2 regions of the Mesorhizobium sp. M0615 genome follow, and region 2 is predicted to be linked to the other one. Evidence: riboswitches for the same ligand, from Rfam matches in the RefSeq annotation. Region 2 holds a riboswitch; the other holds the start of a gene.
What was found. A riboswitch is a leader RNA that binds a small molecule or an ion and turns the genes downstream of it on or off. The one in region 2 is predicted to bind S-adenosylmethionine.
Positions count from the first base shown of each region.

Region 1: another riboswitch for S-adenosylmethionine. It lies ahead of metX (homoserine O-acetyltransferase MetX); the one in region 2 lies ahead of NKI46_RS13040 (O-succinylhomoserine sulfhydrylase).

Region 1 covers NZ_JAMYQI010000008.1:84,766-93,883, reverse strand. Annotated here, with positions in the region: gene NKI46_RS15635 (aldo/keto reductase) at 1-437, opposite strand, end outside; gene NKI46_RS15630 (gamma-glutamylcyclotransferase) at 601-1,134, opposite strand; gene NKI46_RS15625 (DUF2125 domain-containing protein) at 1,258-2,256, shown strand; gene NKI46_RS15620 (sugar kinase) at 2,381-3,304, shown strand; gene NKI46_RS15615 (prephenate/arogenate dehydrogenase family protein) at 3,312-4,247, opposite strand; gene hisC (histidinol-phosphate transaminase) at 4,252-5,361, opposite strand; SAM riboswitch at 5,488-5,565, shown strand; gene metX (homoserine O-acetyltransferase MetX) at 5,626-6,795, shown strand; gene metW (methionine biosynthesis protein MetW) at 6,792-7,406, shown strand; gene NKI46_RS15595 (DUF1330 domain-containing protein) at 7,414-7,734, opposite strand; gene NKI46_RS15590 (glycosyltransferase family 2 protein) at 7,983-8,918, shown strand; gene NKI46_RS15585 (DUF1194 domain-containing protein) at 8,970-9,118, opposite strand, start outside.
Region 2 covers NZ_JAMYQI010000006.1:326,028-335,145, reverse strand. Annotated here, with positions in the region: gene chvE (multiple monosaccharide ABC transporter substrate-binding protein) at 1-242, shown strand, start outside; gene mmsA (multiple monosaccharide ABC transporter ATP-binding protein) at 395-1,927, shown strand; gene mmsB (multiple monosaccharide ABC transporter permease) at 1,924-3,210, shown strand; gene araD1 (AraD1 family protein) at 3,413-4,408, shown strand; gene NKI46_RS13050 (ABC transporter substrate-binding protein) at 4,584-5,354, opposite strand; gene NKI46_RS13045 (2'-deoxycytidine 5'-triphosphate deaminase) at 5,456-6,550, opposite strand; SAM riboswitch at 6,691-6,768, shown strand; gene NKI46_RS13040 (O-succinylhomoserine sulfhydrylase) at 6,826-8,016, shown strand; gene NKI46_RS13035 (ceramide glucosyltransferase) at 8,028-9,118, opposite strand, start outside.

The sequences.
Region 1 (9,118 bases), on a different contig from region 2:
GCGAGCAGCTTCTGGTAGGCGCCGAGCGTCTCTTCATAAGGCGTGGTCGGGTCCGGCCAGTGCGACAAATAGAGGTCGATGACATCGGTCTGCAGTCGCTTGAGCGACGCCTCGACTGCCCTTTCGATATGGGCAGCGGACAGATCCTTCTTGCCTTGTCCCATATCCGAGCCGACTTTGGTGATGACGATGATCTTGTCACGGTTGCCGCGGCTTTTCATCCATTTGCCGATGATGGTCTCGGACTCGCCGCCCGCGTGGCCGGGCACCCAGCGCGAATAGGCATCGGCCGTATCGATAGCGTTGAGGCCGGCGCCGCCGAACCGGTCGAGCAGGTCGAAGGAGGTCTTCTCGTCCGCGGTCCAGCCGAAGACATTGCCGCCCAGGACCAGCGGCGCGATGGAAAGGTCGGTTTGACCGAGACGGCGTTTTTGCAAGACGGGGCTCCGTGGGCTGGCGGCGGGCGACCCGAATGCTTCGGGCCGCAGCTAAGCTAGGTCTCGCCGCGCCGAGGTCAAAGGCCTCAGCCAATTTTCCAGCGGGCCAGCGCTTCACAAAGGCGCGAGCGCTTCGCCTGCAGGCTCGCCGTGGTCCACTGGCTCACGAGGCGATCCGCTTCGCCACCTCTTCCAGCCAGTGGTCGCTGATACCCAGCGCCGCGAGATGCTGCAGCGTGTTGAGCACATAGTCCTCGTTGTTTCCGGACTGGCCGACGGCGCCACGGATAACACCTGCCGCATGCGCGGGGTCGAGCCCGCCGGCATACTGCTCATGCTGGCGGTCGACGATATAGGCAACCGCTTTCACTCTCTCTCCCGCGGCCGCCCCATTCCCGTCGAGGCTGATATCGAGCACACGCTCGAGGTAGACGCTGGTCACCAATTCGCGCTCGCGCAGATAGGTCAGCACCTCATCGCGCAGCTCGCCGGGCACGCGAAAGGCCAGCCCGATGCAGGAGCCGCCACGGTCGAGGCCTAGCACCAGGCCCGGCCGCTGGCGCGTGCCGCGATGCACGAAGGAATAGACGCAGAGCGACCGGCGGTAGCCGTAAAGCCGCGCGCGCCGTGTCTCGACATGGGCGAATCCCGGTCGCCAGATCAGCGAGCCGTAGCCAAAAACCCAAAAATCGCCCATATCGCCAAGCCTGATTGTACGAGAGTGACGCCGCCGCATCGGAATCGGTGCTCTTCTGTTCTTTTTGCTTTTGCGTAAGCCACAGTCCACCCGCAACACGCCCGCGTTAATGAAAGCCGCAGCATGACGTCAAGTGACGAGCGTCCGTCGAAGTTTCGCCGCCGGCTGATGTGGCTCGCTGCCTTGCTCGTTATGCTGTTCGGCGTCTACAGCGCAGTCTGGTTCTATGTCGCCGGTCGCGTCAGCAGCGAAGCCGACAAGGCGGTGGCCTCGCTCAAGGACAAAGGCATCGAGGCCGGCTGTGCCAACCTCACCGTCAGCGGCTACCCCCTGAGTTTTGCCATCTCCTGTGACAATCTGGCTTACGAGGACGACGCCAGGAACGTTGCCGCCTCGGCAGGCAGCTTCAACTTCGTTGCAGAGCTCATCCGGCCTTTGTCGCCTGCCGCCGAGTTGCGTGGGCCGCTGCGCACCTCGGTGCCGGGGATGGCGCCGCTATGGATCGACTGGGACAATCTGCAGGCCAATGCCAAGCTCTTCTGGCCCCTGCCCCGGAGCATTTCGCTGCAGGCGGAGGGCTTGTCCGGCCAGACGGATCCGGCCGACGACACTGATCCGGTTTCACTGTTCAGCGCCGGAACCGCGGCGGGCGAGTTGCGGCCCGACGGCCAGGACATCGGCTACGTCGGCAGCTTCACCGATCTTGAGATCGACGCCGACGCGATCGGCGGGCGCGTGCTGCCGCCGCTCGACGGCAGCGGCGACGCGACGCTGAAGAACGGCGTCGCGCTGATGAAGACGCAGGCCAGGAGCCTGCGCGGCCAGGCGGCCGACATCCACAAGCTCGATCTGTCGTCGGGAACCGCGCGCATCACCGTCTCCGGCCCGGTGTCGGTCGACGCCAACGGCCTGGTCAATGCCGACCTGACGATCAAGCTGCAGGATCCCAAAGCCGTGGCGGCAATCCTCGCCACCGCAATCCCCGAGCAGAAGAGCCAGATCGAGCAAGGCTTTGCCGGTCTGGCGCTGCTCGGCAACGAACCGTCGATGCCGCTCAAGGTGGTGAAGGGCAAGGTCTCGCTCGGCTTCATTCCGCTGGGCAAGATCAAGCCGCTCGATTAGAGCAATTCCAAGAAAAGTGTGAGCGGTTTTCCGTCCGGAATTCCGTTAAAACAAAGAGATAGAGCATGATCGCAAAGAGCGGGAACGGCTTTTGGGGAGAGATCATGCTCGAGCAAGCCGACGCATGAACCGACCGGTGAAACTGCTGAGCGTTGGCGCGCTGACGCTGGATACCATCCTGCGCGTCGAAACCCTGCCCACGCATCAGGGCAAGTTCATCGCCTCGGACGGCATCCAGATCGCCTCGGGCATGGCGACAAGTGCTGCCTGCGCCGCCCGCCGTCTCGGCGCCGAGGTGTTCCTGTGGGCAAGTGCAGGTGACGATGCCGTCGGCGACCAATTGCTGGCCGGCATCGAGGCCGAGGGCGTCGATTGCGGCTTTGTCCGCCGCGTCGAAGGCGCCCGCTCGGCGCTGGCCGCGATCCTGGTCGACGCTCATGGCGAGCGCATCATCGTGCCCTTCTACGACCCAAAGGCGCAGGCCGACCCCGAGGCGGTGCCTGTCGCCGATCTTTCCGGCTTCGATGCCGTGCTGGTCGATGTGCGCTGGCCGGGCGCCGCCGCTCTTGCCTTGACCGCCGCGCGCGACGCCGGTTGCCCGGCAATCCTCGACGCCGACACGGCGCCGCTGGAGGTGCTGGAGCATCTGTTGCCGCTGGCGTCGCACATCGTCGCTTCGGAGACGGCTGCACGCATTGTCTGCGGCCACGCGCTGGATCCCGAAACCGCCTGCGCCGACCTCGCCAGCCGCACAGACGCCTTCGTGGCGGTGACCGGCGGCGCCTCGGGAAGCTGGTGGCATGACCGGTCCGCCGGATGCGTGCGCCACATCGCGGCGCCGAAGGTCAAGGCGGTCGACACGCTGGCCGCCGGCGACGTTTTCCACGGCGCCTTTGCCGTTGGACTTGCTGAGGCCATGTCGGTCGAGCACGCGTTGCGCTTTGCCAGCGCGGCGGCCGCGCTCAAATGCCAGCGCTTCGGCGGCCGGCTGGGCGCGCCGGACCGGGCCGAGACAATGGCCATGGTCGCGGCGACCTGGCCCGTCTGAAACAGATTTAACTTTTCACCGGGTGCTCGACCGCCTGCCGGCCGAAATCCGGCACGTCGATATCCTGGCCGGCCTCGATGATCGAACGGCGAACGGCCCGGGTGCGGGTGAACAGGTCGAACAGCTTGTCGCCGTCGCCCCAGCGGATCGCCCGCTGCAGCGAGGCGAGGTCCTCCGAAAAGCGCGCCAGCATTTCCAGGATGGCATCCTTGTTGTGCAGGCACACGTCGCGCCACATGGTCGGGTCGGAGGCGGCCAGACGGGTGAAGTCGCGGAAACCGGAAGCCGAATATTTGATCACTTCCGACTTGGTCACCGATTCCAGATCGTCGGCCGTGCCGACGATGTTGTAGGCAATGATGTGCGGAAGATGCGAAACGATGGCCAGCGTCATGTCATGATGCTGCGGGTCCATCGAGTCGATGTTGGAGCCGCAGCGCCGCCAGAATTCCGACAGCTTTTCCAGCGCGGCCGGATCGGTTCCCGGCAGCGGCGTGAAGATGCACCAGCGGTTTTCGAACAGGTCGGCGAAACCCGCATCCGGGCCCGATTTCTCCGTACCTGCCAGCGGGTGCCCCGGAATAAAGTGCACGCCGTCCGGTACATAGGGCTGCATTTGCGCAATGACGGAGGCCTTGGTCGAACCGACATCGGTGAGGATGGCGCCCTTTTTCAGCCCCGGCGCGATCTCTTGCGCCACCTCGCCCGACGATCCCACAGGCACCGAGACGATGATCAGGTCGGCGTCGCGGACCGCTTCCCTGGCGCCGGTGGTGTAGCTCTCGCCAAGACCGAGCTCCTTCGCCCGCGCCAGCGTGGCCGGGCTGCGCGTCGCGATGGCGACATGGCGGGCCAGGCCCTCGCGGCGGATAACGCGGGCCAGCGACGAGCCGATCAGGCCGATGCCGACCAGCGCGATCTTTTCAAACATCGGTGATGTCATTGTTTCAGCTTTTCAGGAACGTCGTGAGGGCGTCGATAACGCCGCGATTGGCTTCTTCGGTGCCGACGCTCATGCGCAGCGCATTGGGAAAGCCATAGCCGGTAACGCGCCGCAATATATAGCCGCGCTGGGTGAGGTAGTCGTCCGCCGCCTCAGCCGAATGCTTCTTGTCGTCGGGAAAGTGGATGAGGACGAAATTGCCGACGCTGGGCGTCACCCTGAGCCCAAGCTTCGTCAGCTCTTCATTCAGCCAGGTAAGCCAGGTCTCGTTGTGCAACGAACTGCGCTCGACATGGGCGCGGTCGCGGATGGCGGCAATGCCGGCCTCGATCGCTGTTGCGTTAACGTTGAAAGGGCCGCGGATACGGTTGATGGCATCGACGATGTGGAGTGGGCCATACATCCAGCCGATGCGCGCGCCGCCAAGGCCGAGCTTGGAGAAGGTGCGGGTCATGACCACATTCTGTGCGCTGCCCGCCAGCTCGATGCCGGCCTCGTAGTCATTGCGCCTGACATATTCGGCATAGGCCGCGTCGAGCACCAGAAGCACGTTGCCCGGGAGCGTGGAATGCAGGCGGCGGACCTCCTGGAACGGCAGATAGGTGCCGGTCGGATTGTTGGGATTGGCGAGGAAGATGATTTTGGTCCGCGGCGTCACCGCGGCCAGGATCGCGTCGACGTCGGCGCGCTCCTCGGTTTCCTTCACAGCAACCGGCTTGGCCCCCGCCGACTGAATGTAGATCTTGTAGACCATGAAGGCATGTTCGGTAAAAATCGCCTCATCGCCTGGCGCCAGATAGGTCTGCGCCAGCAGGCCCAAAATCTCGTCGGAACCGTTGGAGCAGATGATGTTTGCCGGGTTGAGGCCATGCACCTCGGCGATCGCCTCGCGCAGCCGGCGGGCGGTGCCGTCGGGATAGACATCGAGCTTGCCAGCCACTTCGCGCGCGGCCTCGATCGCCTTCGGCGACGGGCCGAGCGGGTTCTCGTTCGACGACAATTTATGGACCTTGGCGACGCCGGCCGGTGCCGTGCTCTTGCCCGGCACATAGGCGTCGATGTCCATAATGCCCGCGCGGGGCGTCGGCCGTGCCTTGTCCGCTGTCTTGTCCATGTCGCAAATCCATCGAGAATGCCTCCGTCCGGAGGCCGCAGCGGAAATACAAGCCGTAGCCGCGAATGTCGAGAGGCGGGCAATAGCTGGCCGTTGACGCCGGGCCGCACGAGTTCTAGAAGAACGCAACAGTTCCGTGGTGATTTGGCCGGTCGGCTTGCAGCCACGTTAAACAACTCGCTAAAGGGCCGTTTGCGTGACGTAACCGGCTTTGCGATCGCACTGCCGGTTTTTTATTGCCTGACGGCGGGCAAGGAGAGTCACATGGCCGCGCTCCGCGCTACAAAAACCAACAACGAGGCCGACAACCCGTCGAGCCCTGTGTTGCGTTTTGGCCCTGACAAGCCGCTGAAGCTCGACGCCGGCACGCTTTTGTCGCCGTTCCAGATCGCCTACCAGACATATGGCGCCCTCAACGATGCCCGCACCAACGCCATCCTGGTCTGCCACGCGCTGACCGGCGACCAGCATGTCGCCAGCACCAATCCGGTGACCGGCAAGCCCGGCTGGTGGGAAGTGCTGATCGGTCCCGGCAAGATCATCGACACCAACCGCTTCTTCGTCATTTGCTCCAACGTCATCGGCGGCTGCCTCGGCTCCACGGGTCCGGCCTCGACCAATCCCGCCACCGGCAAGCCCTACGGCCTCGACCTGCCAATCATCACCATCCGCGACATGGTGCGGGCGCAACTGATGCTGGTCGACCATTTCGGCATCGAAAAGCTGTTTTGCGTGCTCGGCGGCTCGATGGGCGGCATGCAGGTGCTGGAATGGGCATCGTGCTATTCCGAGCGCGTCTTCTCGGCCCTGCCGATCGCCACAGGCGCACGCCATTCCTCGCAGAACATCGCCTTCCACGAGGTCGGCCGGCAGGCCGTCATGGCCGATCCGGACTGGCATGGCGGCAAATATTTCGAGCACGGCAAGCGCCCGGAAAAGGGGCTCGCCGTGGCGCGCATGGCCGCCCACATCACCTATCTGTCGGAAGCCGCCCTGCATCGGAAATTCGGCCGCAATCTGCAGGACCGCGAAGCGCTGACCTTCGGTTTCGACGCAGATTTCCAGATCGAAAGCTATCTGCGCCACCAGGGCATGACATTCGTCGACCGCTTCGACGCCAACTCCTACCTCTACATGACCCGTTCGATGGATTATTTCGACCTCGCCGCCGACCATGGCGGCCGGTTGGCAGATGCCTTTGCCGGGACCAAGACCCGCTTCTGCCTGGTGTCCTTCACCTCGGACTGGCTGTTCCCGACCGAGGAGAGCCGCTCGATCGTGCATGCGCTCAACGCCGCCGGCGCCTCCGTCTCCTTCGTCGAGATCGACACCGACCGCGGCCATGATGCCTTCCTGCTCGATGAACCCGAACTGTTTGCCGCCATCAAGGGCTTCATCGGCTCGGCGGCCCGCGCAAGGGGGCTCGCCTCATGAGCGTCAATGGCAGCCAGCGCGTCGACCTCGAAGTCGTGGCCAACCTGATACCGCCGCAGTCGCGGGTGCTCGATGTCGGCTCCGGCGACGGCCTGCTGCTCGAACTCCTGCAGGAGACCAAGCAGGTCGACGGCCGCGGGCTGGAGCTGTCACAGCGCGGCGTCAATGAATGCGTGGCGCGCGGTCTCTCGGTCATCCAGGGCGATGCCGATACCGACCTCGAATTCTATCCAGACAAGGGTTTTGACTTCGTCGTCCTGTCTCAGACGCTGCAGGCGACCCGCAACCCGAAGCTGGTGCTCGACGAGCTGCTACGAATCGGCAACCGCGCCATCGTCTCCTTCCCCAATTTCGGCCACTGGCGGGTGCGGCTGTCGCTGTTCGTCAAGGGCCGGATGCCGGTGACCGCGGACCTGCCCTATTCCTGGTACGACACGCCCAACATCCATTTCTGCACCATCCGCGACTTCGTCAATCTGGTCGAGGAACTCGGCGCTTCGGTCGAGAAAGCCACCGCGCTCGACGGCAACGGCCAGAAGATCGGCCTGTCGATGCCATGGTGGTTCTGGAATTTCTTCGGCCAGCAAGCGGTGTTCTTGCTGAAGCGGTAGTTTGCCCCTATTCCAGCACGTCCGTCGCCTTGTGCGGGTGCTGAACGCCATCGGCGATGATCACATCGGCGTGGGAGTTGTCGGTGCGCAAGACCAGAATCTCCCGATAGGCTGATGAATCGTACCAGCCCCACGCATGCGCCCTGTCCGGAAACTCGATGACGATCAGATGCCCGGGCCATTCGTTTTCGACCACGTCCATGTCGCCGCCGTGGACAAGGAAGCGGCCGCCGAACGGCTCCAATGTGGCGTCGATCCTCTGCAGATACTCGACAATCTGCGGGCCCATTGTGACTTGACGCATATGGGCGACGGCGTAGGCGGCCATGGCTGAACTCCCTGTGAGATCGAAGCCCGACGACCGGCTTCGTTGGCGCAATCTGCAGACATGATGGCCATCGGTCGATTACGTCTGGGGTAATCGGCCGGCTTACCGGCGTCCTGGCTCAACAGTTTGTGATGACATTGCCGCTGGTTTTTTGTAGCGTCGAATCGAATGCCATCCCGGGGTAAGGCTTGGACGGCGACCATCAAAACCTCCGGCCTCCAGGCATTTCGGGGCACAATCGAAGCAACATGTCCAAGGCAACCGACCTCGCTCCGCTGATCTCGGTGATCACACCGACGCACAATCGCCGCAGCAAGGTGGTGCGCGCCGTGGAGAGCGTGCTGGCGCAGAATTTTCCCCGGTTCGAACACATTGTCGTCGATGACGGCTCGACCGACGGTACGGCAGCCGCACTTGCCGAAATCCGCGATCCACGGCTGATCTATGTTGGCTCGAAATGGCGCGGCGCCAATGCCGCCCGCAATGCCGGCATCGAGCGGGCGCAGGCGCCGGTGGTGACATTCCTCGATTCCGACGACGTCTATTTGCCGGATCGCCTGGCGCGGACGCTGGAGCAGTTCGACAACAATCCCTCGCTCGAAGTGCTGATCAGTTCCTTCGTGTCGCTGAAGGGCAATCGCCGCACCAACTGCGTCAACCGCGAAGCGCTGCTGAGCCGCGACTCGCTGGAGCGGGCCCTTGTCGCGCAGACCATCTTCATTGCCGGGTCGGCAATCACCGCCCGGCGCGAGTCGCTGCTGGCCATCGGCGGCTACGACAGTGACGTCACGCGCATGCAGGATCGCGAATTGTTGCTGCGCTTTGCCCGTCGCAGCGGCGCGCAGCTGTCCGAAGTGATCGACTGGAAAAAGTACAACTCGGAGAATTCGATCTCCGGTCGCCGGGACGGCTATGTCGAAGCCTATGCGAGCTTGATCGACAAGCACCCCTATATCGCCGACCGCTACCCCTACATTCCGCCTTACATGATCGCCCGGCAGCTCATCGCCGATGCACTCAAGGGCAGGGTTTCGCAGGCGTTCTCCGGCTATATGGCCAACCGGTCGTCGAAGGCGCTTGGCTATTCGCTGCCGCAGCTGTTGCGTGGCTATGTCGGCGGCCGGCGCTGGCGCCGCGATCTCTATGCCGAATTTCGCGACAAATACGGTGCACGGCCGGCCTGAAGTTTGCCGACAAGCCGCGCAGCGGCTTTCCCCTCCGAACTGCCTCAAACCTCATTTGTCGAGTTCCGGCAGATATGGGTCGGAATATAGCCGCCGGTCGCGTTCGCCCTGCAGGCAGTCCATGGGTGCGGCGGCATCGATCGGGACCACGGTCGCATCGGCGATGCCGCTCACCTCCAGGATCAGCTTGCGGCGTATGG
Region 2 (9,118 bases):
TCATCACGGGCGAGCAATACTCGACCGTGTTCAAGGACACTCGCGAACTGGCCAAGGCCACCGTCGAACTCGTCGACAAGGTGCTCTCGGGCGGCAAGCCGGACGGCCTGGATGAAAAGACCTACAATAACGACGTCAAGGTCGTTCCCTCGATCCTTTTGACGCCGCATGAGGTCGACAAGTCGAACTACCAGGCACTGGTCGTCGACTCCGGCTACATCAAGGCCGACGAACTGAAGTAATCCGTTTAGAAAGACAGGGGTCCTGCGCGACGCAGGACCCCTTTCCGTTCACAAGCGACCCCGGTATTGTTTCTACCGGACTTAGTTTGCGTGCATGTCGTTGTCTCTAACCGCAAGCACTTTTGAGCGACATGCAACAGGAGGAGCTTGCCCTGATGACGACGATTTTGGAGATGCGCGACATCACCAAGACGTTCCCCGGCGTGAAGGCGCTGTCGAACGTCAACCTCAGCGTCGAGGAAGGCGAGATCCACGCCGTGGTTGGCGAGAACGGCGCCGGCAAGTCGACGCTGATGAAGGTTCTGTCGGGCGTCTATCCCGCCGGCACATATGACGGCCAGATCATTTTTCAGGGTCAGGAATGCCAGTTCAAAGGTATCCATGACAGCGAACACAAGGGCATCGTCATCATCCACCAGGAGCTAGCGCTGGTGCCGATGCTGTCGATCACCGAAAATATCTTCCTCGGCAACGAAAACGCCCGATACGGCGTCATCGACTGGGATGCCAACGAGGCGCGCACCGCTGCCCTGTTGAAGAAGGTGGGCCTCAAGGAGGACCCCAAGACACTGATCACCAATATCGGCGTCGGCAAGCAGCAGCTGGTCGAGATCGCCAAGGCGCTGAGCAAGGACGTCAAGCTTTTGATCCTCGATGAGCCGACCGCGTCGCTCAGCGAGAAAGACAGCCAGGCGCTGCTCGATCTTCTGCTCGAATTCAAGCGGCAAGGCATGACCTCGATCCTGATCTCGCACAAGCTCAACGAGATCAACCGGGTCGCCGACAAGGTAACCGTCATCCGTGACGGGCGCACCATCGAGACGCTGGCCAAGAAGGATATCTCCGAAGACCGCATCATCACCTCGATGGTCGGCCGTTCGCTAGACGACCGCTATCCGCCGCGCGAGCCCAAGATCGGCGAAGTCGTGTTCGAGGTGAAGAACTGGTCGGTCTATCACCCGCTCCATGCCGAGCGGCAGGTGATCAAGGGCATCGACATCAATGTGCGCAAGGGCGAGGTGGTCGGCATCGCCGGGCTGATGGGCGCCGGCCGCACCGAATTCGCCATGAGCCTGTTCGGCCGCTCCTATGGCCGCCGCATCACCGGCGAAGTGCTGCTCAAGGGCAAGCCGGTCGATGTCTCGTCGGTAAGCAAGGCGGTCCAACACGGCATCGCCTATGTCACCGAGGACCGCAAGACCTACGGCCTCAACCTCATCGACCATATCAAGCATAACATTACGCTGGCCAATCTCGACGGCGTGTCGCGCCACAGCGTGATCGACGACATGCGCGAACTTGCGGTCGCCAACGACTATCGCAAGAAGACCAATATCCGAGCGTCCAGCGTCTATCAGATGACCGGCAATCTTTCCGGCGGCAACCAGCAGAAGGTGGTGCTGTCGAAATGGTTGTTTGCCGACCCTGACGTGCTGATCCTCGACGAGCCGACACGCGGCATCGATGTCGGCGCCAAGTATGAAATCTACACGATCATCGCGCGCCTTGCCTCGGAGGGTAAGGCGATCGTGGTCATCTCGTCGGAAATGCCGGAATTGCTGGGGATTACCGACCGCATCTACGTCATGAACGAAGGGCGCATGGTGGGCGAAATGCCGGCGGCGGAAGCAAGCCAGGAAAAGATAATGCGCGCCATCGTCCGGGGAGAAGGAAAAGCAGCATGAGCACCGAAAGCGCCCCCGCCCCGCAGGGCAACGTCGCCGACGAACAGCGCCCGCGCATCGCCGTCTCGGCGCTGGCGACGAATTTACGCGAATACGGACTGATCATAGCCCTGATCGTCATCATGCTGTTCTTCCAGTTCACCACGTCGGGGACGTTGTTCAAGCCGGTCAACCTCAGCAATCTGGTGCAGCAGAACTCCTTCATCATCGTGATGGCGCTGGGCATGCTGCTGGTGATCGTATCGGGCTATATCGACCTCAGCGTCGGATCGGTCGCCGGTTTCATTGGCGCGCTGGCGGCAAACATGATGGTCATCTGGCAACTCGGACCGCTGAGCAATCCCCTGGTGGTTTCGATCGTCTGCCTGGTCGCGGGTGGCCTGATCGGCGCCGCGCAAGGGTATTGGATCGCCTATCACCGGATACCGAGCTTCATTGTCACGCTGGCCGGAATGCTGATCTTCCGCGGCATTTGCCAGGCGTTGCTTGGCGGCGGCTCGTCGGTGGGTCCGCTTCCCGACGACTTCAAGATGCTCAGTTCCGGCTTCATCCCGGATGTGATCGGCCCACTGACGCTCGTCCCGCCGGTCGTGAACGCAGCCGGCAAGACCATCATGGGCAGCGGCGTGACCCTGCACATGACGACGGTCGTGCTGGGGCTGATCGCCGTGCTCGCCTATGCCTATTTCGGGGTCCGCACCCGGCGCAAACGAGAACGCCATGGTTATGAGGCCGAGCCCTTCACCCTTTTCGTGGTCAAGACGCTGGTCGCCAGCGCGCTGGCGCTGTTCCTGGTCTATGAGTTTGCCAGCTACCGCGGCCTGCCGGTGGTGCTGCTGGTCATGGGCGTGCTGATCACGCTGTTCGTCTTCGTCACCAAGCGCATGACCATCGGGAGGCGCATCTACGCCATGGGCGGCAATCCCAAGGCGGCGCAGCTGTCGGGCATCAACACCGAGCGGCTGACGCTGATGGTGTTCATCAATATGGGCGTGCTGTCGGCGCTTGGCGGCCTGATCATCGCGGCTCGTCTCGGCCAGGCGGTGCCGGCGGCGGGTCTCGGCTCGGAGCTCGATGTCATCGCCGCAGTGTTCATCGGCGGCGCCTCGGCGATGGGCGGCGTCGGCCAGGTTATCGGGGCGGTCGTCGGCGGCTTCATCATGGGCGTGATGAACAACGGCATGTCGATCATGGGCGTCAATGTCGACTGGCAGCAGGTGGTCAAAGGCCTGGTGCTGCTCGGCGCCGTGATCTTCGACGTCTACAACAAGAACAAGGCCTGACAAGCTTCAGGCGAGGCAAGCAGGAGGCATACGATCGCGGCGCAGCCGGCAAATTGTCGGCATAAGAAGTCCCCCGAGGGATCAAGCTCGCGAGCGCAATCCGGACGAAGAGTTCAACCCGTGGCGCCGCTAGGTCCGAGCCGCGCAGGTCAAGGTTTGCCAAGAGGCATCCAAGGCCAAGCACATGAGAGAGGATTTCATCATGCTAATCTCCCAGATCCTCGACGACGCCGAGACCATCCGCGTCGTCGCCCGCAATGGCGGCGGCAAGACCAGGATCATCAACGGCGCCCGCAGCGTCTATTCGCTGGCCCTGGAAGCCGCGCGCACCGGAACGGGCCTCGCCGCGCTGATCGAACGCAAGGGGTTCGGTGAAGCGATAGACCTCGACGCCATCTACAAGAAGGGCCGGCTGGAGTCGCCGATCAATCATCCCGATCCTGCGCATCTGCATCTGACCGGCACCGGCCTGACCCATCTCGGCTCGGCGGCGACACGCGATTCCATGCACAAGAAGCTCAGCGATGGCGGCGAGGAGCAGCTTACCGATTCCATGAAGATGTTCCGCATGGGGCTCGAAGGCGGCAAGCCGGCCAAGGGCCAGACCGGCGTGCAGCCGGAATGGTTCTACAAGGGCAACGGCACCATGGCGGTGGCGCCGGGCGCCGCACTGATGTCGCCGGCCTTTGCGCAGGACGCCGGCGAGGAGCCGGAAATCGCCGGCATCTATGTCATCGGCGACGACGGCGCGCCGTTCCGCGTCGGCTTCACGCTGTCGAACGAGTTTTCCGATCATGTTACCGAGCGGGTGAACTATCTGTTCCTGGCACATTCCAAACTGCGCAACGCCTCGTTCGGGCCGGAAATCCTGATCGGCGACCTGCCGGCCGACGTCAGGGGCTCATCGCGAATCTATCGCGACAGCAATTTGCTGTGGGAAAAGCCGTTCCTGTCGGGCGAAGCGAACATGTCGCACACAATCGCCAATCTCGAACATCATCACTTCAAATATTCGGCCTTCCGCCAGCCGGGCGACGTGCATGTGCACATGTTCGGCACGGCGACGCTGTCCTTTGCCGACGGCATCAAGACTCAGGCCGGCGACGTTTTCGAGATCGAGGCCGCGGATTTCGGCCTGCCGCTGCGCAACCCGCTGGAGATTGAGCAGCCGGTTAAGGTGGCGGTGAAGGCGCTTTGAGAGCGTAATCTCCCTCCTTGAGGGGGAGATGTCGCCGAAGGCGACAGAGGGGGTCGTTGCGCGTGGAGCGCTAAAGTCTTCCGCGGCTGAGAGGCGCTGGCATTCTACGCGCAGCGACCCCCTCTGGCCTGCCGGCCATCTCCCCCTCAAGGGGGGAGATTTGGCAGTTCCAACCTCAATAAATATCGAAATCGAAATACTTGGCCTGGATCTTCTTGTAAGTGCCGTCGGCGACAATGGCGTCTATCGCCGCGTTGAGCTTGTCGCGAAGTGCCGTGTCCTCCAGGCGGACAGCGATGCCGGCTTGCGTCTCGGTGCCCTTGACGTCACCGACAAGCTTGCAGCAGCCGTCGCTCGCCTTCTTCAGCCAGTCCATCAGCACGAATTTGTCGGAGATGACGGCGTCGAGACGGCCGTTCTGCAAGTCGGTGATCGCCTCTTCCTGGGTGGGGTAGAGTTTCGCCTCGGCGCCGGCCTTGCCATAGGCGTCCTGCGCATAGTCGGCCTGGGTGGTCGAGGCCTGCGCGCCCACCGTCTTGCCGGCAAGGGCTGCCGGTTCGGTGGAAGTGAGGTCGCTGTCCTTGGGCGCCACCAGCGCCAGCGGCGTCGTGTAGTATTTGTTGGTGAAGGCGACCTGTTTCTTGCGCTCCTCGGTGATGCTCATCGAGGCGATGATGGCGTCGAACTTTTTCGCCTGCAGCGCCGGGATGATGCCGTCCCAGTCCTGGGTGACGATCTCGCACTCGACCTTCATCTGCGCACATAGCGCATTGGCAATGTCGATGTCGAAGCCCTCGATCTTGCCGTCCGCGGTGATGGTGTTGAAGGGCGGATAGGCGCCCTCGGTGCCGATCTTCAATTTCTCCTGCGCCTCAGCCAGCGAGCCGGCCGATATCACCAGCATGGCAGCGCCCGCTGCCGATATGATCCATCTTGAAATCTGCATTTTGGTTCCCCTTGCGCGCCGTTCTCTTGCCGGCCACCGAAAGGCAGCCAAGCATGGTGAGGCAGCGCAGGCAAGTATTTTGCCTGACGGTGATCGAAGGCTCAGCCGGCGGGGCGGAAATGCTTGGAGAGCTTGAGGCCTTGCGCCTGGTAATTCGAGCCGAGATCGGTGCCGTAAAGCGCCTGCGGCCGCTTCAGCATGTGTTCGTAGACCAGCCGGCCGACGATCTGGCCGTGGTCGAGGATGAACGGCACTTCGTGGCTGCGCACTTCGAGCACCGCCCGGCTGCCGGTGCCGCCTGAGGCCGAATGGCCGAAGCCCGGATCGAAGAAGCCGGCATAGTGAACACGGAATTCGCCAACCAGCGGATCGAAGGGCGTCATCTCGGCGGCGTAGAGCGGCGGCACGTGCACGGCTTCGCGGCTGACCAGGATGTAGAACTCGTCCGGGTCGAGCACCAGTTCGCCGGCGCCGCTCTTGTAGAGCGGCTCCCAGAAATCGACGGCATCCTGGGCGGCGCGCTTGTCGACATCGACCAAGCCGGTGTGATGCTTGCCGCGATAGCCGACCAGGCCGTTCTGGTCGCCGTCAAGATCGATCGACAGCGCAATGCCGCCGCCGGAAATGTTGGGCGGCTCGGTCGCCACCAGCATCTCGGCGCGGTGCAATTCGTTCAGTTCTGCCTCCGACAACAGCGCGTTGCCAGTGCGAAAGCGGATCTGCGACAGCCTCGATCCGGCGCGTACGACGATCGGGAAGGTGCGTGGACTGACTTCGAGATAAAGCGGCCCGTGATAGCCGGGGGCGATCTTGTCGAACTCATGGCCGCGATCGGTCATCACCCGGGTGAAGATGTCGAGCCGGCCGGTCGAGCTTTTCGGGTTGGCCGAGGCCGACACGTTTGCGGGCAGCGCCAGGCTTTCGAGCAGCGGCACGATGTAGACGCAGCCGGTTTCCAGCACCGCGCCCTCGGCGAGACTGAATTCGTGCAATTTCAGCCGGTGAAGCTTGTCGGCCACCAGATGATCGGGACCCGGCAGGAAGGAGGCGCGCACGCGAAAAGCCTTGTCGCCGAGCCTGAGATCGAGGCTCGCCGGCTGCACCTGGTCGACATCGAGCGCGCGCGGCGACTTCAGCGCGCCGGACTGAAACAGCGCGGAAATGTCCTGATCGGGAAGAATGCCTGTCTGCCGCAAAAGGCTGGCTCCGCTCCAAGGTCGGTCTCTTTGTGGCAGGTTCTTGCCGCAAAACCGCTGGATATTATTGCGGAACCTGCCTGGTACAAACCTCTTAATGAAGCCGGCAATTGACGCAAGCGCAGGTGAGGTCTAAAGGGTCGTTATCCCGTGGTGATTTGGCCGGTCGGCTTGCAGCCACGTTAAACAAGTCGCTAAAGGACCGTCGGGCCGCCAGGCCATATGGACCGGTTGCGACTTTCGCGGCCGGTTTTTTTGTGTCTGGAACAAAAGCGATGAGCACCAAGAAGCGTAACTGGAAGCCTCAGACCGCACTCGTGCACGGGGGAACACTGCGTTCCCAGTTCGGCGAGACGTCGGAAGCGATGTATCTCACTCAAGGCTATGTCTATGAAACGGCGCAGGCCGCGGAAGCCCGTTTCAAAGGCGAGGAGCCGGGCTTCATCTATTCGCGCTACGCCAACCCTACGGTCGACATGTTCGAAAAGCGCATGTGCGCGCTGGAGGGTGCCGAAGATGCCCGCGCCACGGCGTCGGGCATGGCGGCGGTGACGGCAGCGCTGCTGTGCAGCGCCAAGGCCGGCGACCATATCGTTGCGGCGCGCGCGCTGTTCGGCTCCTGCCGCTGGGTGGTCGAGACGCTGGCGCCGAAATACGGCATCGAGGCAACGCTGGTCGACGGCACCGACATCGTCAACTGGGAAAAGGCGGTGCGGCCGAACACGAAACTGTTCTTCCTGGAAAGCCCGACCAATCCGACGCTGGAAGTGGTCGACATCGCAGCGGTGGCGGCGCTCGCCACCTCGATCGGCGCCAGGCTGATCGTCGACAATGTCTTTGCCACGCCCTTGCAGCAGAAGCCCTTGCAGCTCGGCGCCCATATCGTCGTCTACTCCGCGACCAAGCACATTGACGGCCAGGGACGCTGTCTCGGCGGCATCATCCTGTCGGACAAGAAATGGATCGACGAGAATTTGCACGACTATTTCCGCCACACCGGCCCGAGCCTGTCGCCGTTCAACGCCTGGACGCTGCTCAAGGGCCTGGAGACGCTGCCGGTTCGGGTGCGCCAGCAGACTGAAAGCGCGGCCAAGATCGCGGATTTCCTGGCAGGACGGCCGGAAATCGCCCGCGTCATCTATCCCGGCCGCGCCGACCACCCGCAGGCCGACATCGTCAAGAAGCAGATGACGGGCGGATCGACGCTGATCTGCCTCGACGTGAAGGGCGGCAAGCAGGCGGCCTTCGCCTTGCAGAACGCGCTCGACATCGTGCTGATCTCCAACAATCTCGGCGACGCCAAGAGCCTGATCACCCATCCGGCGACCACCACGCACAAGAACCTCAGCGATGAAGCGCGCGCCGAGCTCGGCATCGGGCCGGGAACGCTCAGGCTGTCGGTCGGCCTTGAGGACACGGACGATCTGCTGGAGGACGTTGCGCAGGCGCTGAAGGCAGCCGGATAGGCCGCGAGGCGTCACGCTCCCGACGAAACCTCTTCCAGTTCGGCCGTCTTGGTGCCGATGGTCATGATGTTGCCGCGCCAGTCGACGGCGCCGCTCAGCCAGCCGCGCGCCCAGATGGCGGGAAGCATCATGTCGCGCACCATCATCGCCGGGACCATGCGCAGCGACAGGTGCCAGCCCTTGGCCGCGGCCAGCGCGCATTCGGGAATGTAGGCCGCCGTCAGCACGGCCAACACCGTGGCCGGCAGGCTGATGCCGGCACTTGCGGCCGCCACCAGCGCCAACGCCAACGGCACGGCGACGCCGGTCAGGATCTCGGGTGCGAAAAACAGCGGGAAGGTGACGCGGCGCAACCGCGCCCAGCGCGCCTGGCGCGACCAGATGTCGGCAAGTCGGCGCTGCCCCAGTGGTTGCTCGAAAGGCGAGGCAACGAGATTGACGTGCAGGCCCAGTCCGTTGACCAGCTTGGTTGCAGCAGCATCCTCGGCGATCTCGGCGGCCAGCGCGCGGATACCGCCATTGGTATCGAGCATCGGCTTGTTCCACAGCATGCTCTTGCCCTGGGCAAAGCCGAGGCCAAGCGCCTCGCCGGCATATTGCCAGCGCGCCTGCAGCGTGTTGAGGAACGCGCATTCGACCTCGGCCCAGAAGCCATCCGGCCGCGAGCCGATCGGCGTCGAGCAGATAAGCCCGGTATTGGTCCGCCAGGCCGCCATCAGGTGCTGGACGTAATCCCTTGGCATCAGCACGTTGGAATCCGCCAGAATAACCCAATGATAGCGCGCCGCTTCCCAGCCCTTGACGCAGTTGTTGAGCTTCGGGTTGCTGCTGACGCGGTCGTCGCCGATCAGCAGCCGGGCCGGCACGTTGGGAAACAGGACGATCGCCCTGTTTATCAGTTTGACGACGGGATCGTCGGCGTGAGCGACGCAGAAGATCAGTTCGTAGCGCGGCCAGTCGAGCGAGAAGGCTCGCTGCAGCGTCTCTTGTGTGAACGGCTCCACGCCGCGCGACGGCACGACGATCGAGACCGGTGGCTGCTCGCCGGACGGCGGAGGGATAAGGCGACGCGCTTGCAGTTTCGACGAAGCAAGCAGGATGC